Regions from separate parts of the Mesorhizobium sp. WSM1497 genome, predicted to be linked through region 3. Evidence: riboswitches for the same ligand, from Rfam matches in the RefSeq annotation. Region 3 holds a riboswitch; each other region holds the start of a gene.
The links. Region 3 has a riboswitch for cobalamin ahead of bluB (5,6-dimethylbenzimidazole synthase). Riboswitches for the same ligand answer to the same signal wherever they lie in the genome.
Positions count from the first base shown of each region.

Region 1: it holds a riboswitch for cobalamin, as region 3 does, so the genes downstream of both, A9K65_RS17925 (CbtB domain-containing protein) here and bluB (5,6-dimethylbenzimidazole synthase) in region 3, are expected to answer to the same signal.
Region 2: it holds a riboswitch for cobalamin, as region 3 does, so the genes downstream of both, A9K65_RS02000 (aromatic ring-hydroxylating dioxygenase subunit alpha) here and bluB (5,6-dimethylbenzimidazole synthase) in region 3, are expected to answer to the same signal.
Region 4: it holds a riboswitch for cobalamin, as region 3 does, so the genes downstream of both, A9K65_RS25405 (ABC transporter ATP-binding protein) here and bluB (5,6-dimethylbenzimidazole synthase) in region 3, are expected to answer to the same signal.

Region 1 covers NZ_CP021070.1:3,689,623-3,697,294, reverse strand. The annotation lists gene cobD (threonine-phosphate decarboxylase CobD) at 1-593, opposite strand, end outside; gene cbiB (adenosylcobinamide-phosphate synthase CbiB) at 592-1,563, shown strand; gene cobO (cob(I)yrinic acid a,c-diamide adenosyltransferase) at 1,600-2,214, opposite strand; gene cobU (bifunctional adenosylcobinamide kinase/adenosylcobinamide-phosphate guanylyltransferase) at 2,216-2,731, opposite strand; gene A9K65_RS17930 (CbtA family protein) at 2,724-3,494, opposite strand; gene A9K65_RS17925 (CbtB domain-containing protein) at 3,513-3,692, opposite strand; cobalamin riboswitch at 3,728-3,924, opposite strand; gene A9K65_RS17920 (MFS transporter) at 3,990-5,189, opposite strand; gene A9K65_RS17915 (DUF1624 domain-containing protein) at 5,413-6,411, shown strand; gene A9K65_RS17910 (isoprenylcysteine carboxylmethyltransferase family protein) at 6,408-6,884, shown strand; gene A9K65_RS17905 (MerR family DNA-binding transcriptional regulator) at 6,972-7,358, opposite strand; gene mgtE (magnesium transporter) at 7,516-7,672, opposite strand, start outside.
Region 2 covers NZ_CP021070.1:431,895-439,566, reverse strand. The annotation lists gene A9K65_RS02015 (serine kinase) at 1-420, opposite strand, end outside; gene A9K65_RS02010 (PqqD family protein) at 469-900, opposite strand; gene A9K65_RS02005 (hybrid-cluster NAD(P)-dependent oxidoreductase) at 1,070-2,170, opposite strand; gene A9K65_RS02000 (aromatic ring-hydroxylating dioxygenase subunit alpha) at 2,196-3,443, opposite strand; cobalamin riboswitch at 3,558-3,760, opposite strand; gene A9K65_RS01995 (DUF680 domain-containing protein) at 4,270-4,467, shown strand; gene A9K65_RS01990 (DUF680 domain-containing protein) at 4,547-4,747, shown strand; gene A9K65_RS01985 (DUF680 domain-containing protein) at 4,817-5,062, shown strand; gene ugpC (sn-glycerol-3-phosphate ABC transporter ATP-binding protein UgpC) at 5,142-6,254, opposite strand; gene A9K65_RS01975 (alpha-glucosidase) at 6,279-7,672, opposite strand, start outside.
Region 3 covers NZ_CP021070.1:5,625,378-5,633,049, reverse strand. The annotation lists gene A9K65_RS27710 (GNAT family N-acetyltransferase) at 1-360, shown strand, start outside; gene A9K65_RS27705 (MFS transporter) at 399-1,622, opposite strand; gene A9K65_RS27700 (TetR/AcrR family transcriptional regulator) at 1,743-2,351, shown strand; gene A9K65_RS27695 (hypothetical protein) at 2,638-3,621, shown strand; partial or broken gene bluB (5,6-dimethylbenzimidazole synthase) at 3,744-4,361, opposite strand; cobalamin riboswitch at 4,472-4,652, opposite strand; gene A9K65_RS27685 (histone deacetylase family protein) at 4,774-5,700, shown strand; gene A9K65_RS27680 (exodeoxyribonuclease VII small subunit) at 5,704-5,955, shown strand; gene A9K65_RS27675 (DUF2277 domain-containing protein) at 6,066-6,332, shown strand; gene A9K65_RS27670 (pirin family protein) at 6,372-7,292, shown strand; gene dxs (1-deoxy-D-xylulose-5-phosphate synthase) at 7,435-7,672, shown strand, end outside.
Region 4 covers NZ_CP021070.1:5,175,126-5,182,797, reverse strand. The annotation lists gene A9K65_RS25430 (TetR/AcrR family transcriptional regulator) at 1-627, opposite strand; gene A9K65_RS25425 (MFS transporter) at 751-1,938, shown strand; gene A9K65_RS25420 (D-arabinono-1,4-lactone oxidase) at 1,951-3,228, shown strand; gene A9K65_RS25415 (alanine racemase) at 3,228-4,367, shown strand; gene A9K65_RS25410 (AraC family transcriptional regulator) at 4,373-5,206, opposite strand; cobalamin riboswitch at 5,442-5,649, shown strand; gene A9K65_RS25405 (ABC transporter ATP-binding protein) at 5,814-6,602, shown strand; gene A9K65_RS25400 (ABC transporter substrate-binding protein) at 6,652-7,599, shown strand; gene A9K65_RS25395 (iron ABC transporter permease) at 7,629-7,672, shown strand, end outside.

The DNA.
Region 1 (7,672 bases), 1.9 Mb from region 3:
CGCAGCACGACGAGGCCGCCCCGACCGACATCGCCCGCGACGCTGTGCTGACGCGGGCCGACATCCATGAACGCCTCGTCGACGACCAGCAGTCCGCCCTTGGCGCGCAATCCGGCGGCCAGAGCCAGCAACCGGTCGCGCTCTATGACACGTCCATCCGGATTGTTCGGATTGACGATGATGACGAGGTCGGCGTCAGCCAACGCTTCGAAATTATCGACCTCCGCCGCCTGGTGCCCGGCGATCGCGGCAGCGCGGGCATGTTCGGCGTAGGTCGGACCCAGCACCAACGCCTTGCCGGGCGAAATGAGCGACGCAACGCGCGGCAACAGGATCTGTGTGCCCGGCGCCGCCACGACGTTGGCTGGCGACGGCGCGCCGTAAGTACTGGCCGCGATCTCTGTCAGGTCGCGTGTGCGCGCGGCTTCCGGCAACCGCGACAGCGAGGTGGCGGGCAGGTCGAAAAGCGGGTAGGAGTGCGGATTGATACCGGTCGAGAGGTCGACGAAAGGCAGCAGGGCGTTGGGGAAAAGCACCCTCGCGCGGCCAAGACTTCCACCATGGTCCACAACCGCCCCATTAAGAAGCTTCATGTCAGTCCTGATCGCTTTCCTGTCATTGGTCGTCGAATTCGCCCTCGGTTACCCCGACTGGCTGTTTCGCGCCATCGGCCATCCGGTGACGTGGTTCGGCAGGCTGATATCCTTTCTCGACCGCAGGCTCAACCGCGCCACTGATCCCGACGCGCTGCGTCGCAAGCGCGGTGTCCAGGCGCTGCTGGTCATCGTGCTGGTGCCGGCGATAGTCGGCCTGGGCGTACAGATCCTGTTCTGGTTCGTTCCCATGGGCTTGGTCATCACGGCCCTTCTGGCAACGTCGCTGCTGTCGCAGAAGAGCCTCTATGAGCATGTCGAGGCGGTGGCTGACGCCCTCGACACCGGCGGCATCGCCTTGGCCCGCCTTGCCGTTTCGCGGATCGTCGGTCGCGACCCTGAAACGCTCGACCGGGCCGGTGTCTGCCGCGCGGCGATCGAGAGCCTGGCCGAGAATTTTTCCGACGGCATCGTCGCCCCTGCCTTCTGGACCGGCGTCGGCGGCTTGGCCGGCGGCGCCGCCTACAAGGCCGCCAACACCGCCGATTCGATGATCGGCCACCGCACCCCGCGCCACGAGGCGTTCGGCTGGGCGGCGGCGCGCTTTGACGATTGGATCAACCTGCCGGCGTCGCGGCTGACGGCGCTTCTGATCGTGCTGGCGGCGTTCTTCGTCAAAGGCGCTGATGTGAAAAAAGCCTGGCATGCGGTGCGGCGCGACGCGAAAAAACACCGCTCGCCCAATGCCGGCTGGCCGGAAGCGGCGATGGCCGGTGCGCTCGGCCTGGCGCTCGCCGGCCCGCGCTTCTATGGCGGCGTGCTGGTCGACGACGTCTTCATGGGCGAAGGTGGGCGGCGTGAAGCCGACAGCCTCGACATCAGGCGGGCGCTGAAACTCTATCGCGTCGCCGACTATCTGCTGATCGCTCTGTTCGGGTTGGTTTCGGTCGTTGTCATCGTTGTGACCTAACCTCACCCTCCCCCGTCTGGGGAGGTTGAGGAACACTCAGAACTCGATCCCCTGCTGCGCTTTCACGCCGGCGGAAAAATGATGCTTGGTCACGCTCATTTCGGTGACGAGGTCTGCGGCCTCGACCAGCGCCGGCTTGGCGTTGCGGCCGGTGACAACGACATGCAGGCCCTCGCGCCGCGCTTTTAGCGCGCCAACCACTCTGTCGAGATCGAGATAGTCGTAGCGCAGCGCAATGTTCAATTCGTCGAGCACCAGCAGGCTGATCGACGGATCGGCCATCAGTTCGAGCACCTTGGCCCAGGCGGCTTCGGCGGCAGCGATGTCGCGCTTCAGATCCTGGGTTTCCCAGGTGAACCCCTCGCCCATCGCGTGCCACACGACACGGTCGCCGAAGGCGGCGAAGGCGTCCTTCTCGCCGGTGTGCCACTTGCCCTTGATGAACTGGACGACACCGACGCGCTTGCCGTAGCCGAGCATCCGCAGCGCCAGCCCGAAGGCGGCCGTGGTCTTGCCTTTGCCCGGGCCGGTGTTGACGATCAGCAACCCCTTCTCGACCGTCTTGCTCGCCACCTCGGCATCCTGCACCGCCTTGCGCTTGGCCATCTTGGCGCGGTGGCGCTCTTCGTCCTTATTGTCGATATCGGTCATATCATTTCACCTTGAGCGGCAGCCCCGCCACCATCAGCAGCACCGTATCGGCAGTCGCCGCGACCTGCTGGTTGAGCCGGCCGGCGGCATCGCGAAAGCGGCGCGCCAGTGCATTGTCCGGCACGATGCCTTGTCCGACTTCATTGGACACCAAGAACCAGGGTCCGCGCGGCCGCGACAGCACGTCCGCCAATCGCCGGCATTCCAGCTCGAAATCGTGTTCGGCCAGCATATGGTTGGTCAGCCACAGCGTCAGGCAGTCGACAAGCACCGGCCGATCGTCCGGCAAGGCGGCAAGCGCGCCGGCGAGATCGAGCGGTGCGTCGATGGTCGTCCAGCCTTCGCCGCGCCGCGACCGGTGCAACGCGATGCGCTCACGCATCTCGTCATCATAGGCTTGCGCCGTGGCGATATAGGTCCAGGGCGGCGGCAAGGCGGTCGCCAAAATTTCGGCGTGTGCGCTCTTGCCGGAGCGCGCACCGCCGATCAGGAAGGTCAGTGTCTTGCGATCAGGCAAAGCTGTCGCGCAGGCTGGTCGCGGTGCCGGTGAAGCGGCGGCGCACCACGCCGACAACCGCGCCGAGCACCAGCCAGAACACCAGATTGGTCACGGTCACCGCCACCACGAACTGGTGATGCAGCCCTTCCGGAATCGCCGTCTCGTAACTGTCGGGCTGCGGTGCCCCGACAACATGCGGTGCGACGATCAAAAGGACGGCAAGGATCGCCAGCGGCAGCGACTTGCGGAACGCGATCAGGCCGAGACCGGCAGCGGTTGCCGCCACCGTTGCCCACCACCAGATCTGGCGCTGGGTGAGATCGGCGGCCGGCATGGCCGGCAGTTCCGGCGGCAGGCCGAGGCCCGGCGCCAGCGTGAACACGGCAAAGCCGGCCAAGCCCCAGAACACGCCCTGGCGCCAACCACCGATACCGCCGGCGAATTCGGAAACCGCGACCAGGATCAATCCGAAGCCGATGCCGGTGACGATGTTGGCAAGCACGCTGAAGGCGAAACGCTCGAAACCGTCTGCCGGCGCCCAGCCCTCGTCTTCCGCCGCAGCAGTCGCTTCGGCAGGGGCCGGAGCGGCTGTGCTCATGGCATTGCTATCCGTTGCTGCCGGAGCGGCATGGTCATGGTGATGCCCGCCGCCCGCCTGTTCGTAGACTTCCGCCTTCAGGATCAGCGGCACGGTCGCATAGGCCTGCATGCAGGCGAGAACGACGCCGGCCACGAGCCCTGCGATCGCCGCGATGAACACGACGTTGCGAAACAGGTTCATGATGTCGTCAGCCCCTCGTCAGTGGCAGGGAAACGCCATCGAATGGCGATAGTCGTGAGCCGCATTGTGGACCGCATCGATATGCGAGAAGCCGACAAAGCCCATCACGAAAATGCCGAGCAGCGCGGCGAGCGCAAGCTGCATGAAGCGCGACTGCGAGGAGACGGAAGCGCCGAGGGAGACGGAAGCGGTAGTCATGTCTTGTCCTTTCGCCCTCCACCCGAGGGCATCGAAGTCAGTTTCCTGTCGCCGGCAGGTCTCCTGGCTCACGGATCAGCGTCCTTCCCCACCTTCCCGAAGAAAAATCTTCAGTGGCATATGGAGAGGACTACCGCACACAGTTGCGGGGGCAGCCACGGCATTGGGCGAAATCCGCCCTTACCGCATTCCCTCTTGGCTCCAAAATGGAACCGGCGACACCGGCGACTATAGGCAGAATCCTCGCGTCCGGCAAACCAAATTCCGCCGGCGACCGTTGCGAATGCGCCATGAAGGTCAAAGCGATTTCGGCAGATAGCGCCACGTCACGAAGCCGCAGACCGCCGCCAGCAGGCCAAGCGTGACGAACACCGAGCCCAGGCCGAAGAAGGCCAGCACCACCGAATAGACCAGCGGCGGCGTCAGCTCGGAAAAGTCGAGATAGGTGCGATAGACCGCCGCCATCTGCGATCTTTCATAGGAGCGCACCGAGCGCATGAAGGCGGTCGAGCCGAGCGCGTCGAGTGCAATGGTGAAGAAGGCACCGCAGAGCAGGAAGGCGCCGGTGAGCAGCGGCACGGTTTCGCCGACGAAGCCCGCCGCCAGAAGCGCGGCCGACATGGCGAAATAGGCAAATGTCATGGTCCTGCGGCCGCCAAAGCGCTTTCCCGCCTTGCCCCAGAAAATCGCCATGAACAAAAGCGCGTTGCCGGCCGAAACCAGCAGGCCGCCGGCCAGCTTGCCCTCACCCGTAATGACCATGAACAGCGGCCCATAGACGAAGAACGTCGTCCAGAAACAGGAGCGCCCAAACGCGATCAGCCAGGCCAGCCTGAGCCTGGGCTGGGCGATGAAGCGGCCGATATTGGCGAGCGGATTGGCTGGTCGCGTCTTGCCGGGACGGATCGACGGGTTGTCGCCGAGCCGGTAGGTCCAGAACAATGCCAGCAGGGCTAACGCGAACACGGCCACCGCGCCATGCGCGGCATAGACGCCGAAGCGCGTGTAGAGGAAGATGCCGAGCGTCGGCCCACCGGTCCAGGCCAGCATCGACCACGCCATGCGCAGCGATTCGGCCTGCATGAAGTCGGTCTTGCGGATGTGGTCCATGATGTAGAGGTTGAGCGTGATCGACAGCGCGCTGGCGCCCATCACCCGGCACAGCATGCCGGCCAGTTGCCCGGCAAGCGTGTCGGTGACGAAGAACAGCGAGCCGATGGCCAGCAGGCAGGCGCCCGCCGTGTAGACCCAGCGCCGGGCGAAACGGCGGATCAGCATCGGCATGAACAATGTCACCGACAGGCCGAGCATCGCCACGACGGTGTAGAGGATCGAGACGATCTGCTCGTTGTGCAGGATCTCGTAAGCCTGGATCGGGATGACGCTCGACACCGTGGCGCGGGCGAAGGATTCGACCGCATAGAGCGAAGCGAAGGTGCGCGCGTCCGCGGCCTTGAGGGCCGGTAGCCAGATCGGATGGCGCACATGGGTGGACATTGCTTTCCCCGAAGCAGATTCACCGGGTCAAATCTGCCGTGGCGACCTCAGCGCCAATAAGAGGAAACCGACGTGCATCCGGCAAAAGCGAAGCCGGCCAAAGGCTTTCCGGCACTGGCCCAATGCCGCGGCTGATCCGGCGTTATCGGCAGGGTTGCCGGTCTTCTTTTGTCCTGGGCAACCGTGATAGTCCTCCAGCGGGGCTGAATCAGAATGCGAGACCATGAGCATCCAAACGCCGACCGCGCCCGTTCAGGATCGACCAAAGCGCATCGTCGCCATCGACATCGTGCGCGGCATCGCGCTGATCGCCATGGCAAGCTACCATTTCACCTGGGATCTGGAGTTCTTCGGCTACACCGATCCCGGCCTGACCGCCTTCGGCTGGTGGAAGATTTACGCGCGCTGCATCGCCTCGACCTTCCTGTTCCTGGTCGGCGTCAGCCTGTATCTCGCCCACGGTCGACAAATCCGCTGGAACGGCTTCTGGAAGCGGTTCGCCATGGTCGCCGGAGCCGCGATCGCGATTTCGGTCGTTACCCGCATAGCCACTCCGGACGGCTTCATCTTCTTCGGCATCTTGCACGAGATCGCGCTGGCCAGCCTGCTCGGTCTCGCCTTCCTGCGCCTGCCGGCGCTGCTGACGCTTGTCGTCGCCGCGCTCGTTATCGCCGCCCCCGTCTATCTGCGCTTCGAGGCCTTCGATCACCCATGGCTGTGGTGGGTCGGCCTGTCGGCGACCAATCCGCGCTCCAACGACTACGTTCCGCTGTTTCCGTGGTTCGGCGCCGTACTTGCGGGCATCGCGGTGACAAAACTCGCCGCAGGTGCCGGCCTGCTTGCCAGGCTTGCCAATCTGGCGCTCGGTCGCTTGGCCAACCCGCTGGTCTTCATCGGCCGGCACAGCCTGGCTTTCTATTTGATCCACCAGCCGCTGCTGATCGGCTGCGTCTGGCTGTTCTCGCAAATCATGCCGGCGCAGGTCGAAACCCCGCAGGTGAATTTCCTCAAAACCTGTCAGCTGTCCTGCGAGCAGTCGCGCGACACCGAGTTCTGTACGAGCTACTGTGTCTGCATGCTCGATACGCTCGAGGGCGAGTCCACGCTTGATAGGCTCTACAACAACGATCAGACTGCGGAGTGGAAAGCGCATTTGTCCGATCTCGCCGGCATGTGCACCGCCAAGACCGACAGCAAGTTGATGGAGGGAGGGGCCGAATGACCGAGAACCAACCGAAGCCGGGGCTCATACCGTGGCCGCCGCTGATCTACATCGCCGCCATCGCCGTCAGCATCGCACTGGGCCTGCTCTATCCCCTGCCCTGGATCGGCGACCTGCTGGGCGATATCCTGTTCGCGGCCGGCTGGGTGGCGCTGTTTGCCGTCGCCGCACTCTGGTTCACCGCGATCCGCACCATGATCCGGGCCAAGACCACGCTCAACCCCAACGCTGTACCCGATCACCTGGTCACCACGGGTCCCTTCGGCGTCACCCGCAATCCGATGTATCTGGCCAACACGCTGCTGTTGATCGGCGTCGCCTTTGTCTCGGGCATCGTGTGGTTCCTGCCACTGGCGTTCATCGCCGCCTATGCCACGCAGAAGGTGGCGATCGAAGGCGAGGAAAAGGTGCTGGCAGCAAAATTCGGCAAGAAATACCGCGACTACGCCAAACGCGTGCGCCGCTGGATTTGAGCTGGCTTTCAAGCGGCCAATCTCCCCCCCCCTCGTGGGGGAGATGTCCGGCAGGAGAGAGGGGGCGCTGTCCCTCAAACTCTCTGCCTACGTATTCACGCCAAGCTCCACCAGCCGCTCCACACAAGACTCCTCGGCCTGGTCGAGTTCAGCCAGCGTCTCCTCGAGGTCGCGGCGTTTCTGCCGGAGATCCTCGCGCTTTTCCTCGATGCGCTTGATCATCAGGTTGAGCTGGCCGACTTCGCCGGGCGGCTCCTTGTACATCTGGATGATTTCGCGAATCTCGTTGATCGAGAAGCCAAGCCTTTTGCCGCGCATGATCTGGCGAATGAGCTGCCGGTCGGAGGGGCGAAACAGCCGCGTGCGGCCGCGCCGCACCGGCTGCACCAGCCCTTCGTCCTCGTAAAAGCGCAGCGTCCGCGTCGACACGTCGAACTCGCGGGTCAACTCGGTGATCGAATAATATTCTCGCATTGCCACTCCCACACGCCGAAACACCGGGGCGATCGCCATGCCGGCGTCACCCTTCTGTCCCGAACCAAAACCCATGCCATGCCGGAATCGACATGGCGCCCCGCGCGAGCCTCGCACGGCATTTACGTAAAAGTCAATTGAGCCAAAAGGCGTGCCTTCAGGGCACGCCGAACCACCACGTGGCAATGCCGAGAAATGCAAAGAAACCGACGACGTCGGTAACCGTGGTGACGAAGACCGCCGAAGCGACCGCCGGATCGACCTTGAAACGATCGAGCAGCAGCGGGATCAGGATGCCGGCCAGGGCGGCCACG
Region 2 (7,672 bases), 1.5 Mb from region 3:
CGGTGGAAAGGCATCGGCCGAGGCCATCAATTGCACGCCAACGCGACGTTGCGGATCATAGAACTGCCAGAAATCCAGGTCATGGAAATGGTTGCCGCGCAATCCGGCTTCCGCCAGCCTTGTGGCGAAGCCATGCTGTGTGAAGGGTCCTTGGCCCCATCTGGCCGGTGCCGCGATGCCGTCAATGCCGGGATGTGCGACGAAGATGCGGCAGAGGTCGGCAGGCGCTCGGTTGTCCGGAGCCGTGACAAAGCCATGAGCGAAGGCATCCGCCAACGCGCCGGCACTCACAAGCGCGGTCAACTCCAGATGCGGCAAGCCCACCTTGCAGGTCAGTGGATAATGCGCGGCGCTGCTCTGCGCTTGCGCCAGGACATGACGTGCGTAGTCAGTCAGGTTTTCGAGAGTGACGTTTGGCATGGTCTGCCTGTTCCGGAGCTGTCCGGCAACGAGAGCCTGGCGGGCGCCTCAGTTGGCCTGCTTCACCGCGGGCCAGCCGAGGGGCTCCTCGACCTCGTGGATGGGATCGACGACAATGAGGTCGGCAAGGTCGTCATGGATGTCGACCTTGAGGGGCTCGCCGGCAGCGGCGAGCTGAGCCAGCAATTCGCTGGGAACCGGTCTTGCCACGCCATCGGTTGCGGCCGCCAGCAAACCGAATTCGAGCAATTGTGAAACAAAGCCGTCAATCGCGGCGGCATCGAGGGCGCCAATTCCGGTCGCGGCGCCGACCAGTTCGGAGGCAGGCACGCCGGACGACAGTGCATCCCAAAGCCTGCTGCCTGAATCAGAGAAGCCGAAATATTTACCGGTGGTCAGGTCGAGAACGACGGCTTCGCCATCGAAGGATTCAAAGACGATATCCTTGCTGGCAATGGCATATACGCCGGATTGTCGCATGTTTGCTCCCCGCCGAAGCAGGCCGCGGAGATGATCTTCGGGCCCTACGGTCAACCCCACCGTTGCAGGCGTCTAACCATTTGCAGGGTTTTTGGCAAGATGGCTTAGGCCCGGGCGAGCGCAGCTGCAGGCCGCGCGGGCATGGACAGTCTCTGACCGTGCCTGCCGGTCACGCCTCGATTTCAAGCGCTGAAAGCGGCTTCGAGCAACAGGCGAGGATAAAGCCGTCCTCGATTTCGTGATCGAGGATGCCGCCATTGTGGCTCATCTCGACGTCGCCCGCGACCTTCCTCACCTTGCAGGTGCCGCACAGGCCGAACTCGCAGGCGGCGGGAATCCGCACCCCCGAGGCGCGTGCCGTCTGCAGCACCGTCTGGCCGGCGACGCATTCGGCATCGACATCGGAATGCGAGAACCGGATCGGTGTCACGGCCTCCACGGTGGCAGCGGCGCCGTCTTCCGCCGGCGGCGAGAACGGCGCCGGGATCTCCTCCACGGCAGGCGCGGCAAAGCTTTCCTGATGGTATTTCGCCATGTCGAAGCCGGCGGCGTCCAGCATGCCGCGCACGGCGCGCATGAAAGGATCGGGGCCGCAGCAGAAAATCTCGCGCTCGCGGAAATCGGGCGCCAGCAATGGCAGCCGGATCGCGTCGATGCGGCCCATATGGCCGAACCAGCCCTCGCGGCTCGACCGCTCCTCGATCATGAAGCCGAGCGACAGCCCAGGCATGCGGCTGCCGAGCAGTTCGAGCTCCTTGCGGAAAATGATCTCTTCCGGGCGGCGCGCGCAGTTGACGAAGCCGACATCGGTCCATGGGGCGCAGTCGTTCAGCCAGCGCAGCATCGACATCATCGGCGTCACGCCGGAACCGGCCGAAATGAACAGATATTTGGCGGCCGGGTGGCTGTGCAGCGAGAAGTCGCCGGTCGGCCCATAGGCCTTGACGTGCGAACCGGGCGTCAGATGGTCGAACATCCAGCGCGTACCGGTGCTGCCCGCCTGCGCCTTGACCGTCACCGCGATCGAGAACGGCCGCGACGGCGAGGACGACAGCGTGTAGGTGCGCATCAGCGGCCCGTCCGATGTCGGCAGTTCCAGAGTCACGAACTGCCCCGGTTTGTAGCGGAACCAGGTCTGGTTGTCGGAGCGGAAGGTGAAGGTCTTCACGTCAGGCGCTTCGTCGCTGACGCCGATCACTTCCAGCACCTGCAGCCTGTCGTTCCAGGGCGTCATCTGGTCGAGATGGCGATAGAGGCCAAGGTCCGTCATCGCATTCATCCTCTTGTCCCCTGGGCTAGGCGACGCTGCGCAGGGCCGGCCGGCCGCCTTCGGCAAGGCGCGGCCCGATGAACGACGCGTACCACTCGACGAACTGGATCACGCCGCCCTCATGCAGCTCCGAATAGGGGCCTGGTTCATAGGCCGGCGACAGGATGCCGAAGGCGTTTTCCTCGACGATGCGGCGGTCCTGGTCGTTGGTCTCGGTCCAGACATGGGTGAGCTCAGCGAGGTCGTAGTCGACGCCTTCGACCGCATCCTTGTGGACGAGCCATTTCGTGGTCACCGCGGTTTCCGTGGCACTGATCGGCAGCACGCGGAAGGTAACGGCGTGGTCGCCGAGGATATGGTTCCAGGTCGTCGGATAGTGATAGAGCAGCAAGGAGCCGATGCGGTCGGTTGAAACGCTGTCGGACAGGTTCTTCTGGACCGCCCGTTTTCCCGTCATGGTGTAGCTGACGGCATCGCGCAGCAGCGGCGCGCGGGTGGCGCGGTACTGCCCTGCCGGATCGATGCGGAATTTGCTCGGCAAGCCTGATGCCTCGCATCTGGCCCAGTGTGCGACCATTTCAGGGTCGCTGTCGGCGCCATGGACGCCGGTTACGGTTGGAGCCTCGGGGAAGGTCTTGCACAACTCGGGATGATTGGCGGCGCAGTGGTAGCACTCGCGGTTGTTTTCCCAGACCAGCTTCCAGTTGCCCTTCTCGACGATCGTGCTCTCGAAGGCGATCTTTGCTTCACGCAGCCGGTGCGGCAAAAGATAGGGTTCGATCATCGCCCGCATCGGCGCGAAATCTGCCGGTTCCTTGGCCAGGCAGATGAAGATGTAGCCGCCGACGCTCTCGCAGGCGACCGGCTTCAGGCCGAAATCACTCTTGTCGAAACCGTCGGCCATCTGGCGGGCAAACAGCAGGCGGCCGTCCAGCTCGTAGGTCCACTGATGATACGGGCAGACGAGCTTTGCCGCGGTACCCTTCTCCGTGTTGCACACGCGGCTGCCGCGATGGCGGCAGGAATTGTGGAAGGCGTTGATCTTGCCGTGCTGGTCGCGGACAAGGACGACCGGATAATCGCCGACCTGCACGGTGATGTAGCTGCCCGGCTTCGGCAGTTCGCAATCATGGCCGATGAACAGCCAGTCGCGATACCAGATCAGCTCCATGTCGAGCTTGAAGTAGTCCGGATCGGTGTAGAAGGGCTGCTCCAGCGAAAAGCCTTGCCGGCGCCCCTTCAGGAGCCTCAGCATGTCGTTGCGGATATCCATGTCCTGTCCTCGTTCCTAAGGACTGAACTGGTGGTGACGGAGGAAGGATTGAAACACAGGCCGGCTGTGTGCCGGACATGCGCTATCCACCTCTTGACCGCCCACCGCGATCAGTCGAGTCTAAAAATCTCGGGCTGGTTTCCGGGCTCTGGAGTTGTCCTTGCGGACCATCGCGACACCTTCCCAGGCGGTTGCCCAGTGGTCTCCCGTTGCGACTTGAACTCCACCACCGTTGCGGGGGCAGCGCCGGATTCTGACCGGCTTCCCAATTCTCCGCCTCGTCGTCACGAAGCGGCACCTGAGATGGTATGATCTAACCACGATCGCGGGCGCGCCGTCGGCATGAAAACGACATCGTATCCATGCGGCGCGACACGGCATGCGAAACGCTACTGCAGATCGTCGCGGGCCGAGATCCCACCTCCCGGGCGGCCATTTGCCGGCTGCGATCTTCGCGAATCCGACCCTTCGCGGGGGTCAAAAAAGGTTAACGGTTTCGAAAAGTGACTATTAGCTTGCTCTAAAATCGAACCGAACGGTTCGTTTCTGTTGACGGTGCGTGCAGGACGGTGTGAACGCTGGGCCTCTGAAACAGTCAGTGATCCATCAGGTGGATACACCTAACGCACTGATGTGAAGAAGAAAAATGCATCCGTAGATTCCGTTGGCACAATTTCAAGGTGTGGATTCATGGTCCACACGGAACAACTTCGTGATTGGAAAAGACGACCTTGCCCTCCCACATCGGGGCTGTCCGAACGACGCGATTTCATTTCCAAGACACGCCGCTAGACGGACGGAAAAAGACGATACTGGAGTACCAAAAATGAAAAAGATCATTCTCACTGCCGCAGCCCTTCTGGCCATTTCCGGCAGCGCCTTCGCTGGTAGCGACCACTACGGTTCGAACGCCGCGGCAGCCACTGCTGTCGACAGCTCGTACACCGCTTCGACCAAGAAGTCGGAACCGGCTGCTCAGGCGCCTGCCCAGGGTGCTGACCGCAACCTCTTCGGCAACAACTAACAGCCGATTCCCAGTTTTCCGGTCGACGGCGGGCTCGCCCGCCGCCCTGGCGAAATTCAGACATTCAGGAGTATTCAAGATGAACAAGATCCTCATTGCTGCCGCCGCCGTTCTGGCCATCACCGGCAGCGCTTTCGCGGGCAGCGACAACTACGGTTCGAACGGCCCGAACCAGCCTGCCGCCGCTGTGGACCAGTCGTACACGGCTTCCACCAAGACCTCGGAACCGGCTGCCCAGACGCCCGCTCAGGGCAGCGACCGTAACCTCTTCGGTCGCTAACAACCAATTTCGCAACCGACGGCAGCTGTGTCTGCCGTCCTGGCGAAATCCAGAATTCAGGAGACTAAAATGAACAAGATCCTTATTGCTGCCGCCGCCGTTCTGGCCATCACCGGCAGTGCCTTCGCCGGCAGCGACAACTTTGGCTCCAATGGTGCCAATCAGCCTGCCGCCACGACTTCGGTCGACAGCACGCGCACCTCTTCGGTACGCAACACCGGTTCGCCGGTTTACAAGCTGCTGAACTCGTCGGGTGACACCACCCAGAAGTCTGCTCCGCAAGGTGCCGACCGCAACCTCTTCGGCAACAACTAACAACCGAAGTCGATCTCCAAGTCAAAGAGCGGCGGGCCCGGCCCGCCGCTCTTTTTTGTGCCTGACACGGTAATTGCGGTTAAGCCGCCTTTGCTTCCACTTCATGCAACGCGAAAGAACGTCCATCCGCGTCGAAGATATGCAGGTCCTCGCCATTGGCGCTCAGCCGCAATGTCGAGCCGCGCTTGACCTCGACATTGCCGGGCAGCTTGGTCACCAGCGGCAGATCGGCGCGGCCGATGTCGACATAGACAAGCTGCACCTCGCCGAGTTGCTCGACATAGTCGACCGTCCCCTCGAACAGATAGTCCGCGCCGCTGGCGATGATCAGGTCCTCCGGCCGCACGCCAAAGCTCACCGCGGCGCCCTTTGCCGAAGCCGGCGTCGCAATCGGCACGGTCGCCTTGCGTCCGCCGACATGGCTGACGACGGTCGGGTTTCCGGTCTTTTCGATGGTCGCCGGCAGGATGTTCATGGCCGGCGAGCCGATGAACTGGGCAACGAACAGATTGCCGGGCTTCTTGTAGAGGTCCATCGGCGTGCCGACCTGCTCGATATGGCCGTCCTTGAGCACCACGATGCGGTCGGCCAGCGTCATCGCCTCGACCTGGTCGTGGGTAACGTAGATCATGGTCGTGTTGGGCATCGATTCCTTGAGCTTGGCGATCTCGATGCGGGTGGCGACGCGCAGCGCGGCGTCGAGGTTCGAAAGCGGCTCGTCGAACAGGAACACCTTCGGATTGCGCACGATGGCGCGGCCGATGGCGACGCGCTGGCGCTGGCCACCCGACATCGCCTTGGGCAGCCGGTCGAGATATTTGGTCAGCTGCAGGATCTCGGCGGCCTGGCGCACGCGGCGGTCGATCTCGGCCTTGTTCTCTTTGCCGATCTTCATCGAGAACGCCATGTTGTCGTAGACGGTCATGTGCGGGTACAGCGCGTAGGACTGGAACACCATGGCGATGCCCCGCTTCGACGGCGGCACGTCGTTCACCACTTCGCCGGCTATTCTGAGTTCGCCGGAGGTGATTTCCTCGAGCCCGGCGATCGACCTCAGCAATGTCGACTTGCCGCAGCCCGACGGGCCGACGAAGACGATGAACTCGCCCGACTTAATATCGAGGTCGATGCCGTGGAGAATGTTCAGATTGCCGTAGGACTTCTTCACTTGTCTTAGCGTGACATCGGCCATTGGTTTCCTCCAGTGATTGGAAATTCAGTCGAGACGCCCGAACCAGGCGCCGTAGCCGCCAAGCTCGATGGAACCGCTGCTCGCCTGCCCCGAAAATCCGTGCCCGGGCAGAGGTTGCAGCGATCGGCCGCCAAGGTCAACCTTGGCCCGCCCGGCTCCCAGATTGAAGACGCAGACGATCTGCTCGTTGCCTGCGCGGCGCGTGAAGGCGACGGTATCTCCCTCACTTTCGATGAAGGTGATGTCGCCCTTGGCCAGCGCCGGATGGGCACGCCGGAAGCTGAGAAAGCGCCGGTAGTGCTCGAGCAGCGAAGCCTCGTCGCCCTGCTGGACATTGACCGCTTGCGCCAAATGCTTGGCCGGCACCGGCAGCCAGGGTTTTGCCTGGGAGAAGCCGCCATTCTTGGCGCCGCCGTCCCACACCATCGGTGTGCGGCAGCCGTCGCGGCCCTTGAATTCAGGCCAGAAGCGGATGCCGTAGGGATCCTGCAAATCCTCGAACCGAAGGTCGGCCTCGCCGAGCCCAAGTTCCTCACCCTGATAGATGCAGACCGAACCGCGCAAGGACATCAGCAGCGCCGAGATGACCTTGAGGTAGGCGGTCGGGTCGGGCTCATTGGCGGCCCAGCGCGAGGCCGGGCGCATTACATCGTGGTTGGAGAAGGCCCAGCACGACCAGCCATCGCTGGCGACCTTGCCGAAGGATTCCAGCACCGAGCGGACCTTGCCCGCGCTGATCTTTTCCGGCGCCAGGAAATCGAAGGAGTAGCACATGTGCACGCGCTTGCCGCCGGCGGTGTAGGCGGCCACCACTTCAAGCCCACGCTGCGAATCGCCGACCTCCCCGACCGCTGCCGTTGCCGGATATTCATCGAGCAGGGCACGGAACCGTTCGAGGAAGCCGAGATTCTCGGGCCGGCTCTTGTCGTAGAGATGGTCCTGGTAGTTGTAGGGGTTGACCGCCGGCGCGGTCTGGTCGTTGCGCTCTTCCGGCGGCAGCGGCGGGTTGTTTTCCAAGCCCTGGCTGTGGAAGTAGAAATTGATGGTGTCGAGCCGGAAACCATCGACGCCGCGCTCCAGCCAGAAGCGGGTGACGTCGAGCAACGCGTCCTGGACCTCGTGGTTGTGGAAGTTGAGGTCGGGCTGCTCGGCCAGAAAATTGTGCATGTAATATTGCTGGCGGCTGGTGTCCCATTGCCAGGCCGAGCCGCCGAAGATCGACAGCCAGTTGTTGGGCGGCGTGCCGTCCGGCCTGGCGTCTGCCCAGACGTACCAGTCGGCTTTCGGGTTGCTGCGGCTCGACCGGCTTTCCTTGAACCACGGGTGGTTGTCGGCGGTGTGCGACAGCACCTCGTCGATCATCACCTTCAAGCCCAGCCTGTGTGCCTCGGCGGTCAGCGCGTCGAAGTCGGCCAGCG
Region 3 (7,672 bases):
TGGGACAAGCACGGCTTTGGCCGCTTGGCGGTCGAGGCGGATGAAAAGCTGGTCGGCTTCGGCGGCGTCACGGTATCGGCGGATTTCGACGGTCTGAACCTGTCCTATCATCTTCATCCGGCGAGCTGGGGACATGGCTATGCCACGGAATTGGTGACGGAAGCACTGCGCACCGCGTTCGGCCCCTTGCGTGCCGATCGGGTTGTCGGCCTCGTCCGCCCCGCCAATCCGGCTTCGCGACGGGTGCTGGAGAAATGTGGCTTCGTCTTCGAAAAAGAGGTGATGCTGCACGGGGCGCCAACGATAGTTTTGGCATTGGCGCACCCAAGAAGAGTCAATATTTCAGGCCCGGCCGCCTAGAGCGGCGCGCCCGGCCTAAGGCCCCGGGCGCGCCGGAACTATTCCGCAGCAAACGCGGCTGCTTCGCATCCGTCCATCTCGCACTCAGCCGTGGCAAGGCTGCGCTGGCCAAGCAGCACCGTGGCCAGCGCGATCGTGCCTGAAGCCACAGAGACCCAGAACCCGTTCTGGGCACCGAACGCATCGACCACCGCGCCGGCCGCGAACGAGCCGAGCGCCATGCCGATGCCGATGCCGGTCATGACCCAGGTAATGCCTTCGGTCAGCATCGCCTCCGGCACATGCCGCTCGATCAGGCCGAAGGCGGTGATGAAGGTCGGCGAGATCGCCACGCCGCTGATGAACACGGTCAGCGCCAGCAGTGGCACGGTGTCGGCGGTGAGCGGCAACAGCGTGCCGAGCGCGACGAGGGCGACCGCGATGGCCAACTGGCGTTGCAGCGGCGCCTTCAGGCTGAGCGCGCCGACGATGATGCCGAGCACGAACGATCCCAGCGCGTAAACGCCGATGACAAGGCTGGCGGCGCCGGGCTGGCCAAGCTCCTTGGTGATCGCCACGGTGCTGACTTCCGTCGTCGCGAAGGTCGCGCCGATGAAGATCAGGGCGAAGGTGATGATCTGAACCGGCCGCAGGCGGATCGCCGAGCCGCTTGAGCCATGGTCCACCGGCCGCACTTGCGGCTCCGTCGAGCGTTGCAGGATGAAGGCCGCTGATCCGAATGCGAGAAATAATGTGCTCACCAGAACGCCGGCTTCCGGGAACAGGGCAGCACTGAGACCGACCGATAGCGATGCCCCGGCGATATAGACCAGTTCATCGGCCGCGGACTCGAAGGCGAATGCGGTGTTCATCTGCGGCCGTCCGCGGAAAATCTCTGTCCAGCGCGCCCGCACCATCGCCGGCATGCTTGGCATGGCCGCGGCCAGTAGGGCCGACACGAACAGCGTCCACACCGGCCAGTCCTGGTTGGCCGCCGCTATCAGGACGGCGAAAGCCAGCACCGCGATGATGGTGGTGGGCACGACGATTTGTGTCTGGCCCAGGCGGTCCACCAATCTCGATATCTGCGGCGCAACGAAAGCGTTGGCCAGCGCGTATGTTGCCGAGACGGCTCCGGCCAGCCAGTATTCGCCACGCGTCTGCGACAGCATCGCCACGATGCCGATGGGCGCCATGGCGATCGGCAGGCGCGCCATGAATCCGGCGGCCGCAAAGCCCTTGGCTCCGGGGGCACGAAAGATTTCCGCATAGGGATTTTGCATGGGTGGTTCCTCGACAAAGGACGATTCGGCAATTACATACGAAGCGTATGATTGTTAAATAGAGCATACGCCGCGTATGTCAATTGGCATACGTTACGTATGTGAATAGGGCCAGAAGCCATGCACAGACCCCGCAAGGAGATGATCGCCGAGACGCGCGCAAAGCTGATCGCGGCGGCCCGCCATGCCTTCGGCACAACAGGCTATGCGGAAGCCTCGATGGATGATTTCACCGCTTCGGCCGGGCTGACGCGCGGCGCGCTCTATCATCATTTTGGCGACAAGAAGGGGCTGCTGCAGGCGGTCATAGCCCAGATCGACGGCGAGATGGCGGCGCGCATCAATGAGGTCGCGTCGAGAGCGCCGACCCGCTGGCAGCATTTCGTCGACGAGTGCTCGACCTATATCGAGATGGCGCTGGAGCCGGAAATCCAGCGCATCATGTTCCGGGATGGCCCGGCCGTGCTGGGGGATCCAGCGCAATGGCCGAATGCCAGTGCGTGCATCGTGTCAATGACCGACCATCTGACCGCGCTGCAGGAGGAGGGGGTCGTTGTCTCGAGCCTCGACCCCGAGACGGCCTCGCGACTGATCAACGGAGCGAGCAGCCAGGCAGCGCAACGGATCGCCAATTCGAGCGACCCCGAAGCGACGTCCAAGAAGGTGGTGACGGCGTTCAAGCAACTGCTCGAAGGCCTGCTCAAGAAGCCGGATCCGCAGTCGAATTGAAGTTCCCACCGGAGCTTTCGTGCCGGCAGCTGTTCCCGATAGGAATTTTTTCTTGACACCTGCCCTCAGCTAAGGTACATATTCGTCCATGGTGCTGATTTGCGCTGGTGACCCGCCGCACAGGCGGGTTTTTCGTGATGCTCCGTCAGACAACGCGCCGGCGAGAGGCTGCGAAAGAAAACCGTTGCCCAGAATTCGTCGCCCTGTGGTGCCAGGGCCGGCAATTGACAATCGCCGGGTTGAGTTCATCCTCTTCCACCATCTCTGAGGCGGAGATTCGGGGCACATGTGGGATTTCGAGATCGGCCGGTCGGTGTCCATCATGATGCGGACCTGGCCGTTCATCGTCTTTCGTATGATCGTCTATTTCGGCATCACGCTGGCCTACATCATGGCGACCGGCACCGGTGCCTCGGTCGGCTATGGCGTCGGCCATATCTCCACCGATCCCGACGGGCCCATGTCCTTTGCCCTGTGGGGCGGCGTGGTCGGGTTTGGCATCGTCTCGATCGCGGTCTACTGGATCCGCGAATACATCCTCTATATCGTCAAGGCCGGCCACATCGCCGTCATGGTTCATCTGATCGACGGCCGCGACATTCCCGCAGGTCAGGACCAGATCGCCTACGCCAGGGATATCGTGACCCAGCGTTTTGCCGAGGCCAACATCCTTTTCGTCGTCGACCAACTCGTCAAGGGTGCCATCCGCGCCATCACCGGCCTGCTCGGCGGCATCGCCGCCTTCCTGCCTATACCGGGCCTGAGCGGCCTGGTCTCCTTCATCAACACGGTGATCCGCCTGTCGCTGACCTATGTCGACGAGATCATCCTCGGCTACAACATCCGCATCAATTCAGCCTCACCCTTCGAGACGGCGCGCCAAGGCGTCGTGCTCTATGCCCAGAACGGCAAGGTCATGGTCAAGAACGCCGTCTGGCTGGCGGTCATCATGTGGGGCGTTTCGTTCGTCATCTTTCTGATGATGCTGGCGCCTGCTGGTGCGATTCTGTTCCTGATGCCTGGCCAGCTCGCCGGCTGGGCTTTCGTGCTCGCCATCGTCTTCGCCTGGGCGTTCAAGGCGGCCTTCATCGAGCCTTTCGCCATCGCTTGCCTGATGCAGGTCTATTTCAAGACCATCGCGGGCCAGGTGCCCGATCCGGCCTGGGACGCCCGGCTGACCGAGGCGTCGTCGAAGTTCAGGGAGCTCAAGGACAAGGCGCTCGCCTCCTTCGGCGGTTCGCGCTGGGGTACGGCCGGCGCCACACCCTGATCGGCTGGGCGGATGGTGTCTGGTGAGGCAGAAACGGTGTTGAGGCGCGCCACGGTGGACTTCAGCTGTGTCTCGCCTTGCCCGGAAAACGTTTCGCTCATGATCAGTTCCGGCAGCGGCAGCCGCCGTCCCCAACCATGCGTTTCAAGGTCCGGTTTGGAAGCGAACTCGGAAACACGGCCGACGCAGAGATAGGCGATTGGCGTTACGTGATCCGGAATGGCCAACAGCCGCTTCAGCGCCTCAGCCTCGATGATGCTCACCCAGCCGACGCCAACGCCCTCGGCACGCGCGGCCAGCCAGAAATTCTGCACCGCGCAGACGGTGCTGTAGAGATCCATCTCCGGATTGTGCCAGCGTCCCAGCGGCGAACCCTTCGAGCGCTGCCGGTCGCAAGTGATGCAGATGTTGAGCGCGCTCTCGCAGATGCCTTCCAGCTTGAGCTTGCGGTACAGCGCCTGTTTTTCCGTCTCGATCGCCGGCAGTTCCTGCTCGCGCGCGGCCAGGAACAGGTCGCGCACCCTTTCGCGTCGCTCGATGTCACGAATGACAATGAAATTCCATGGCTGCATGAAGCCGACCGATGGCGCATGATGGGCGGCAAGCAGCAGCCGCGCCAGCACGTCGTCATCGATCGCGGTGGGCAGGAAATGGCTGCGCACGTCGCGCCGCGTGAACATGGCGCGATAGACCGCATCGCGCGCATTCTGGTCGAATCCATCGTCAATGGCAGCGGTCATATATTCCGGCATCGCTTGTCCCCTTGCGATTGCAGATTCAAAACGGTCAGAGCGTACTTTGTGCGTCCAAATGGACGCACGTCGCTCTGATGCCACCCGCCCGACCATGCGGATGACGATGCCTGCCAGGCCGGTCTTCTGGCTTGGGATCAACCCGCGTCCGGTGCCTTCCCGTCATCGACAGTGGCATTTACCGGCGCGGTCCCCCTCACAGCGTTGGGCACGCCACGGAATTCAACCGTGTTCCCGATTCTCCCGCTTGCGGCGGGCACCAGGCAGTGCCAAGGACTTTACGCCGAAGCGCCGGCGAGGCCAATGCCTGCGGCGACACGAATGGACGCAGGCGCGATTTTCCCCAGTCATCGGCCGCCCGTGCATGGCCTTTGTCGATCCGGGTCACTAGATTAGGACGATGACCACCCGTCTCTACACGCATCCGATCTTCCTCGAGCATCTCACGCCGCCCGGACATCCCGAGCGGCCCGACCGCTTGCGCGCCATCGAGCGCGTGCTCGATGAGGAAGCCTTTGCCGGGCTCGAACGTATCCAGGCGCCGGAAGGCGACGAGGCCACCATCCTCTACGCGCATCCCGCCGATTTCGTCGCCCGCGTGCGCGCCGCCATTCCCGACGAGGGCATTGCCCGCATCGATGCCGACACCACTGCCAGTCCGAAGAGCTGGCAAGCGGCGATCACTGCGATCGGCGCCGCCAACGCTGCCGTCGATGATGTCTTTTCGGGCCGCGCCGACAACGTCTTTGTCGCCGCCCGGCCGCCCGGCCATCATGCCGAAAAGACCACGGCCATGGGCTTCTGCCTGTTCAATACGGCGGCGATCGCGGCGCGTTATGCGCAGAAGAAACACGGTGTCGAGCGCGTTGCCATCGTCGACTGGGACGTGCATCACGGCAATGGCACGCAGGATATTTTCTGGGACGATCCCTCGGTGCTCTATTGCTCGACACACCAGATGCCGCTTTATCCCGGCACCGGAGCGAAGACCGAAACGGGCGCCGGCAATATCGTCAACGCACCGCTGGCGCCGCAGACCGGCAGCGAAGTGTTTCGCGATGCCTTCCTGTCGCGCGTCCTGCCCGCGCTCGACAATTTCGCGCCCGACCTGATCATCATTTCGGCCGGGTTCGACGCGCACCACCGCGATCCGCTGGCCGAGATCAATCTGACCGAGGATGATTTCGACTGGGCGACCGGCCAGCTGATGCAGCGCGCGGCACGCCACAGCGGCAACCGGCTCGTAAGCCTGCTCGAGGGCGGCTACGATCTGCAGGGATTGGCATTTTCGGTCGCCGCCCATGTCGGGCGACTGATGAAAGGATGAACGATGGCTGGTGAGACCAACGAAGACGTCAAGGCGATGAGCTTCGAGCAGGCACTCGATGCGCTGGAGAAGATCGTCGATGATCTGGAGCGTGGCGACGTGCCGCTCGACCAGTCGATCAGGATCTATGAACGTGGCGAGGCGCTGAAGGCGCATTGCGACCGGCTGCTGAAGGCCGCCGAGGACAAGGTCGAGAAGATCAGGCTGTCGCGCGACGGCAAGCCGGTTGGAACGGAGCCGCTCGACGCAGATTGAGGCCGGTCCGAACGATGGCCTCGCCTCACCGGTTTTTGGACATGATCATGATCGAGGCTATAACTCGTTGCGATTGAAACAGCTCAAGGACAAGAGGAGATACGGAAGCGATGTGCAGAAACATCAAGACCCTGTTCAATTTTGATCCGCCGGCAACCAATGACGAGGTGCGCGACGCGGCCCTTCAGTTCGTCCGCAAGCTGAGCGGAACGACGCGACCCTCGAAGCAGAACCAGCACGCCTTCGATCATGCCGTCGACGCCATCGCGGCCTCGGCGCGCGAACTGCTCGATTCCCTGGAAACCCATCAGCATCCGCGCAATCGCGAAGAGGTGGCGGCCAAGCTGCGGGCAAAGGCGGCCATCCGCTTTGCCTGATGCGGCCAGGCGGCCTTCGACCACCGACAAGGAGAGTCCATGAGCTTCTTCCCCGGGAAAGACCCTGAGGTGGGCGATGCGTTCGCCAGCGATCAGATCGAATTGATGGTCGTTCCGAACGCCAAGGACATCGGTGGTTTTCAGGTGCGCCGTGCCCTGCCAACGGCAAAAAGGCGGTTGGTCGGTCCGTTCATCTTCTTCGACCGCATGGGTCCCGCGATCCTGCGGGCCGGCCAGGCGCTGGACGTCCGTCCGCATCCGCATATCGGACTGTCGACGGTCACCTATCTGTTCGACGGCAAGATCCGGCACCGCGACTCCCTCGGCACCGAAATGGTCATTCAGCCCGGCGACGTGAATTTGATGACCGCCGGCCGCGGCATCGTCCATTCGGAGCGTACGCCGGAGGAACTGCGTGGCGCGCCGATGTCGGTATCCGGCCTGCAGACATGGCTGGCGCTGCCGGACGACAAGGAAGAGGTGGCTCCTGTGTTCGAGAACACAGGAGCGGTCAGGCTTCCCGAGATTGATGCCGAAGGCGTCAACGGGCGCCTCATCATCGGCGATTTCCAAGGATTACGGTCCCCGGTCAGGGCCGATTCGGAGACGCTCTACGCCGACCTGCGCCTGGCGCCCGGCGCCAGCGTGAAAATCCCTGCCGATGCGGAAGAGCGCGCCATTTACACGCTGGAAGGCGAGGTCTCGATTTCGGGCGATGTGTTCCCAGCCGAACGGCTGCTGGTGTTCCGTCCCGGTGACGAGATCGTCGTGTCGTCGCAGACCGGGGCGCATTTCATGCTGTTCGGCGGCGCCTCTCTTGGTTCGAAGCGTTACATCTGGTGGAATTTCGTCTCGTCGTCGAAAGAGCGTATCGAACAGGCGAAAGAGGAATGGAAGACAGGCCGCTTCGACATCGTTCCAGGAGACGAGGAAGAGTTCATTCCGCTGCCGGAAAGCTGATGCCTGTCGCCCAAAGTGGCCCGGTTTTGGGGAAACGACCTGCATAGAAGCAAAAGACCACAGTCTGATCCGCGTCACTGACACGCATTTACTTTCGCCGGCCGGCGGCCTATTTCGCCCATCAACCGAAAGCCTGAGCACCGTGAACGCAACGCCGCATACGCCGCTTCTCGACAAGGCCCGCATCCCGGCCGACCTGCGCACGCTTGCCGAGAGTGAGCTGCCGCAACTGGCGTCCGAGCTTCGCGCCGAGCTGGTCGACGCGGTATCCCGCACGGGTGGTCATCTGGGCGCCGGCCTTGGCGTGGTCGAGCTGACAGTGGCGCTGCACTATGTCTTCAACACCCCCGATGATCGGCTGATCTGGGATGTCGGCCACC
Region 4 (7,672 bases), 450 kb from region 3:
CTAGAGGAACAGCCGCAGCTGCGTGTGAATGATAGACCGGTAATCCTCGATGGTCCGGCGGCTTTCCGCCTCGTCCTCGGCGAGCGCCAGGCGCACCACGCCGCCGGCGAGCTGGAAGATCAGCAGAACCATACGTTCGAACTGCTCGCGCCTCTCGGGCTCGATCAAGGCGATGACGTGGTCGCAGAACATTTTGGCTTGGTGACGCGTTTCGGCGAGGTCGAGGTTCTTGAGCGCCTTGTCGGCCTGGATGGCGTTCTGCAGATCCTGGATGGCCGGATCGCCGGCGACACGGCTGAGATAATCATCGAGCAGCCGGTCAGCGGCCACGATGACATCTTTCGCCTCGTGGATTTCGGCGATGATCGTCGTCAGCCGTGCCCGGCTGACCTCTGAAAACCGCTCATAGAGCATCGCCAGGATCGCCGATTTGTTGGGAAAATAGTGGTAGACGGTGGCGATCGGCCCGCCCGCCAGCATGCCGACCTCCTTCATGGTGACGGCGTCGATACCCTTTTCCCCGATCAGCCGCATGGTCGTCGACAGGATCGCGTCGATGCGCTCGCGGCTGCGTTCCTGCTTGGGCTTGCGCCTCGGCTCGGTCGCCATTCTCTTCAATTCCGTCATGCACCGATCTTTCGCACGGTTTTTAGATTCCGGTTGACAAGAAATATGATCAAGTATCAGTTTCTGAAATACTGACAGGTTGTCAGCTTTTTTGCCGCGCGGCAAGGACGTTGGGAGGCGCCTTTGGCTTCGACAGATACCGGCCATGCAGGCAGTGGCGACTGGCTGGTTGGCAATCCGACCGGCTGGCAGCTTGCCTCGGCTCTGTGGATCGGTTCGGTCGGCCTGCTCATCCTCGGCCTGCAGCCGGTGCTGCTCGGAGCTCTCTACACCGAAGGCCATGTCAGCGGCGACGAACTGGCGCTGGTCGCCACCGCCGAGATGATCGCCATTGCCATCGGTTCGGCCGTCGTGGCGATGCTGCTTTCGGCCCACAATATGCGCTGGAAAAGTGCCGTCCTTCTGCTGCTGCTGGCGCTGGCCAATGTGTGGACGGCCTATGCCGAGAGCGCCAACATGCTGATTGCGGCCCGCGCCCTGGCAGGGCTCGCTGAAGGCGGTCTGGTCGCGGTCGCCACCGAATTGATCGCCCGTTCGCGGCGCGCCGAGCGCATCGGCGGCTATTTCGTCACCATGCAGACGCTGGCGCAATGCGCGCTCGCCCTGTTGCTGGCGCTCTATGTCATTCCGGCCGCAGGGTCGGAGGGTGGCTTCATCGTTCTTGCCGTCGTCTGCGTCGTGTCGCTGGCGGTCGCTTTCACCGTGCCCGGTGACTATGCCGACCTGCCCAAGGAAGAGAATCTGGCCAATGTGCTGACGGTTCCCTCAATGACCGCGCTGTTGTCGGTCTTCTGCTACTTCATGTTCTTCGGCGCGGTCTGGGCTTTCCTGGAGCCGCTAGGCGCGCAATACGGCATCGATGGCCGCACCGTCGGCCTGATCGTCTCGGCCAGCCTCGCGGTGCAGGTCCTGGGGGCGATGACGGCGACCGCGTTCGAGGCGCGCATCGATTATCGCCTTGCCATCGCGGCGATCGGCGTCGTGGCGCTTGTCAGTTCCCTGGTTCTTGCCAGCAGCCCCGGCCTGACGACGTTCTGGGTCGCTGCCCTGGCCATGGGCTTTATCCTGCTGTTCATCGTGCCCTACCAGATCCGTCTGGCGATCACCGCCGACGAGACGCGCACCGCTGTGCTGCTGGTGCCGGCAGCCCAACTGTTCGGCCTGGCGCTCGGGCCGATTGCGGCGTCGCTGCTCATCGACGGCAAGGATTTCCGGTCAGTGCCGGAATTCGCCGCCGCCAGCGCGGTGGCAAGCGTGGCGCTGCTCGGTCTCTTCGTTCTTGTGTCACGTCGCCGTCGTGCGGTTGCCTGAGCGGGGAGCGCCATGTCGAACACTTGGAGCAACTGGTCGGGCTTCGTAAGTGCCGAGCCCAAGCTGATCGCCAGCCCCGGCGATGCCGGTGAACTCGGTGATCTCGTCCGGACCGCGCCCGGCCCGGTGCGCGTTGCCGGCGCCGGTCATTCCTTCACACCGCTGGTGAAATCGCAGGGCACGATCCTGTCCCTGGAGAGACTGGAAGGGCTGGTCTCGCACGACGCGCAAAAACATCAGGCGCGGGTGCGGGCAGGGACCCGGCTCGGCCCGCTCATGCACATCCTGCAAGGCATTGGCCAGGGCCTGCCCAACATGGGCGATATCGACCGCCAGGCGATCGGCGGCGCGCTGGGCACAGCCACGCACGGCTCTGGGCCGACGCTCGGCGCCTATCACACGCAGCTGGAGACGGTGCAGATCGTCGACGGGCTTGGCAAGGTCCGCGACTTCAAGCGGGCAGGGGATCGGGACATGATCCACGCCATCGGTGTCGCGCTCGGCGCTTTCGGCGTGCTCACCGAAGTGACGCTGAACAACATCGCGACCTACCGGTTGCGCCGCCGCAAATATGTGCTGCCGATCACCGAGATGCTGCGCGATTTCGAGGCGATGATGGCCGCGCATCGCTCGGCCGAATTCTACTACATTCCGTTTTCCGGCTATGCGCAGTTCATCGCCAGCGATTTCAGCGATGCCGCACCCACCACGCGGCCGCCGGAAGAGGACGAGGCGGGTTTGAGGACACTGCGCAGGCTGCGCACTTCACTTGCCTGGCTGCCATCGCTGCGTGGCCGCCTGATCCGATCGGCGGCCGCCAAGTTTCCCGCCGAGGACTACGTGCAGGACTGGCTCAACGTCTATGCCAGCGACCGGCAGACCAAGTTCAACGAGATGGAATATCATTTGCCGTTCGAGGAAGGGCCGAAGGCGCTGGCCGAGATCATCGAGCTGACCGAGAAGCGCTTTCCCGAGGTCTATTTCCCGATGGAGGTGCGCTCGGTCGCGCCGGACCAGTTCTGGCTTTCGCCATTCTACAACAGGCTGACCTGCTCCGTCGCCATCCACCATGACGCCGCGAACGATCCTTTGCCGTTCATGCGGGCGGCAGAGCCGATCTTCCGCAGATATGGCGGCCGGCCGCATTGGGGCAAGATGCACAGCCTGAAAGCGGCGGAGCTGAAAAAGCTCTACCCGCGCTGGGACGATGCCATGGCGGCGCGCCGCGACATCGATCCGGAAAACCGCTTCGTGTCGCCCTACATGGCCGGCCTGTTCGGCATCGAATGATGAGCACCTATTTTTCCACCCTCTCGGATGCGCTGAAGACCGCCGGCATCTTCCGACCCTGCCTGCTGCTCGACCGCGATCGGCTGGACGGAAACATTGCCCTGGTAAAAAGGAGGCTGGATCCCGGCCTGGCCGTGCGGCTGGTCGACAAATCGCTCGCCTGCCTGCCGCTGCTTGCGCATATAGGCAAGGCGCTTCGCCATGAGCGCTTCATGACCTTCCACCCGCCGATCAGCGAGGCGGTGCTGAAGGCGTTTCCGGATGCCGATCTGCTCTACGGCAAGCCGATGCCGATCGGTGCGGCAAGGGCTGCGCTGGTGAAGGGTGATGCCGACTGGTCGCGTGTCTGCTGGCTGATCGACAGCGAGGAGAGACTGGCGGAATACGGTGCTCTCGCTGACGAACTCGGCATCGGCCTGCGCATCGCTTTCGAGATCGATGTCGGGCTGCATCGCGGCGGCTTTGCTGATCCCGCGGCCTTGTCGAAGGCGTTGAGCGCGTTGCCGGTCCGGCTGCATTGCGAAGGCGTCATGGCCTACGAGGCGCATGCGCCGCTCATTCCCGGCCTTTTCGGCGGACCGGCAAAGGCATTGGCGGAGGCGTCGGCGCAGGCTGCGGCGTTCGTCGCTTGTCTCGGCGCCGACCAGCGCCGCATCCTCAACATCGGCGGCAGCAAGACCGCGCTGCTTCATCGTGGCGGCGCGGCCAATGAAGTGTCGATGGGCTCGGCCTTCGTGCTGCCCAGCGACTTCGATACGCCAGGCCTCGACGGCTTCCAGCCGGCGGCTTTCATCGCTACGCCGATCCTGAAAGTGGTCGAGCCGATGCTGCCTGGCCCGCCGGCCGTCACCCGCCTGCTGCAGGCGCTCGGCCGGTTTCCGCGCAAGGGCTGCTATCTCTATGGCGGCAAGTGGATGGCCGAGCCGGTCTTCCCCCAAGGCATGAAGACGAACGGCCTGCTCGGCCTGTCCTCCAACCAGCAATTCATGGGCTTGCCCGCCGATGCGACCGCAAGGCCAGGCGACTACGCGTTTCTAAGGCCGACGCAGAGCGAGGCCGTGCTGCAGCAATTCGGGTCGATCGCCGTGTTTTCCGGCGGAAAGGTCATCGATCGCTGGCCGGCGCTGCCGATGGCGTGATCGAGCTACGCCTTCACCGGTACCCAGATCTCCAGCCCGCCATTGCCGCTGTGGGCATCGAACTCCGGTCCATAGCGCTCGAATTCCGGTGCATCCGCGATTTCGTGACCGGAGTCGGGCAGCCAACTGTTCCAGATCGTGTTGATCGTCCGGCGGATGGATGAGATGTGCTCGCGGTGCGAGAACACCGCATATTTCTGCGCCGGCACCCGCACCCGATAGAAGTCCTTCGGCAGATCCGCAAAGCCGGACACTTCGACGCCGACGACATAGTCGAAATTGCCCGCGTCGTCGCCGTTAAGGCAGACGCCGTAGAAAACGCCTGAGATCTCGCCGGGGATGTTGCCGATATAGGGTGCAAAACGCTGCCACTGCATCGGAATCCCGGCGCTGGTTTCACAGCTGTAGCGTTCGCCGAGGCCGGCGATCAGGAACGGCCGGCTGGTCTCGAAGCGCGGTGGTTCGAGATTGGTGAGGAAGGACTGGTCCATCAGGATCGGCTCCACGAGGTCGAGGTTGTTGGTCGAGCCTTGCGCGCGCACCAGTTCCGGCGTGGTGCCGAACTGATCGCGGAAGGCACGGGTGAACGCCTCATGCGAGTTGTAGCCGGCGTCGAGCGCGACGGCGAGGATGTCGGGCGCTCCGCCGGCCAGCTTGCGCGCCGCCTCGGTCAGCCGGCGTGAGCGCATGTAACCCATCACCGAGCGGCCGGTTGCGGCGCCGAAGGCGCGCGTCACATGAAAACGCGACACGCCGCTGCTTTGCGCGACATCGTCAAGCGAGATCGCCTCCGGCAGATGGCTCTCGACGAACCACAGCGCTTTCTCGGTCGGGTTCATGGGGCTCCTTTTCGCATTGGCCGGATCATCTTGGCGTTTCCTGGCGCGGCCAGTTTGATCGAAATTGCGCATCCCGTGCAATCTGCGCCGATCCCATGGGCTTTCGCTTGACAGCGGGCCGCGTCATCTCCTAAGAATGTTATGTTATTACATAAAGTGAGCGTGCAATGCCTGTTTCCCTTAGCTGGCCCACCACTTCGTCCGAGAAATCCATTGCGAAGCGTTTGGTGGAAATCTACGCTGAAGTGGTGATGGTCCCCGAGCCGAAAGGCGAGGGGTGAAAAGGGAACACGGTGAGGCCTGTTCAGGTCGAGGCCGTGGCTGCCCCCGCAACTGTAAGCGGCGAGCAAAATCCGTGAATGCCACTGGCCGGCAAGGCTGGGAAGGCAGGATGGCGCAACGACCCGCGAGCCAGGAGACCTGCCATCACTGAGTTGACCGGACGGGGTGTGCCGGGAGGAAACGCGAGTCCCGGTCTTGTCGGCCGGTTCGCCAGCTTCCTTCCGTCGCCAGTTTTGGAAAGTGACGGAAAGTTGGACGGCTCCATCGATCATCGCATCACCATGCGCACGCTTTGCCGTCCCCGCAATCCGGCGGGCAGCAGCCGATGAGCGCAGTGCTTCTCGAAGCCCATGACCTCTGTGCCATGGCGAATGGGCGGAATCTGGTCCAGGCGGTCAGCTTCTCGGTGGCCGCTGGCGATCGCCTTGCCATCATCGGTCCCAACGGCGCCGGCAAGACGACGCTGCTGCGCATGCTGTCGGGCATGCTGCGGCCAAGTTCCGGCGAGGTGAAGCTTGGCGGACGCGGGCTGGACAGGATTTCGGCCGCCGAGCGGGCGTTGCATATCGCCGTTGTCGGCCAGACCGACCAGCCCGATCCGCGGCTGGCGGTGATCGATTATGTCGAGCTTGGCCGGGTCCCGCACGCCGGGCTGCGGCGCAGGCGCGAGGAACGCGATATCGCCGTCGAGGCGCTGCGCCGGACCGGCCTGCTGCCGCTGCTTGGCCGCACCGTCGGCTCGCTGTCGGGCGGCGAGCGCCAGCGCGCCCAACTGGCGCGCGCCATCGCCCAGCAGCCCAAAATCCTGTTCCTCGACGAACCGACCAACCATCTGGACCCGCGCGCCCGCGGCGAACTGCTCGACCTCGTGGCAGGCTTCGAGATGACGGTGATCGCGGTGCTGCACGATCTGGCGCTGGTAGCACCCTTCGCCACCAGGGTTGCGGTGATGAATCATGCCCGCCTGCAAGCGCTCGCCGCACCGCGCGAAGCGCTGGCCCAACAGCTGATCCGCGAGATTTTCGGCATCGATGTGCTGCGCCTGCGCCATCCGACCGAGGATCGAGAGTTGACGGTGTTCGAGGTTCCGAACCGTGCCGCGCCGCCGTCGTGATTGAAGCCGTTCCATAGTCGACCCGATCCCACCCACAAGGAGCATACCCGTGAAACGCCTCGCTTTTTCGCTTGCCGTCTCGCTGCTGACCTCGACCGCCTTCGCCTTCCCGGTAACCGTCGACAGCTGCGGCAAGCCGCTGACCTTCGACGCGCCGCCGAAGCGCGCTGTCATCCACGATCTGAACATGGCCGAGATGGCTTTCGCGCTGAAATTGCAGCCGTCAATCGTCGGCCTGACGGGCATCACCGGATGGTACAAGGTCGGTTCCGAATTCAAGGCAGAGCAGGGTTCGATCCCGGAGCTGGCGCCGAAATATCCGACGCTCGAAAACCTCGTGGCCGTGGAGCCGGATTTCTTCTTCGCCGGCTGGTACTACGGCATGAAGCCGGGTGGCGAGGTGACGCCCGACACGCTTGCCCCGCACGGCATCAAGACGCTGGTTCTGGCGGAAAGCTGCGTCCATCTCGACAAGAGCCGCCCCGCCGCCTCGATGGACCTGCTCTATGGCGACGTCGAAAAGCTGGGCAAGATCTTCGGCAAGGAGACAGAGGCGGAAAAGCTTGTCTCTGGCTGGAAGGCGCAGCTCGCCGACATCACCGCCAAGGTCGGCAGCGCCAAGGGCACGCGGGTGTTCCTCTACGATTCCGGCGAGGACAAGCCGTTCACCGCAGGCAAGTTCGCCATCCCCAGCGCCATGATCACTGCCGCCGGCGGCGACAACATCATGGCTGACATGGACACCAGCTGGGGCAACACGGATTGGGAAACGGTGGCGTCGCGCAATCCGCAATTCCTCATCCTGCTCGATTACCAGGACGGTGGCGGCTACAGGAAGCTGCTCGATTTCCTGAAAGCGCATCCGGCCATGAAGGAGACCGACGCGGTCAAGAACGAACGCTTCGTTGCCCTGCGCTACGCCGAGCTGACGCCTGGACCCGCCAACATCGAAGCGATCGACAAGATCGCCAAGGCCATGCACCCGGAAGCATTTTGAGCTTGCGTCATCCGGCATTTGCGTTGGCCATGCTGGCGGGAGCGGCGGCGATCGCCGCTCTCGCTCTGCTGTC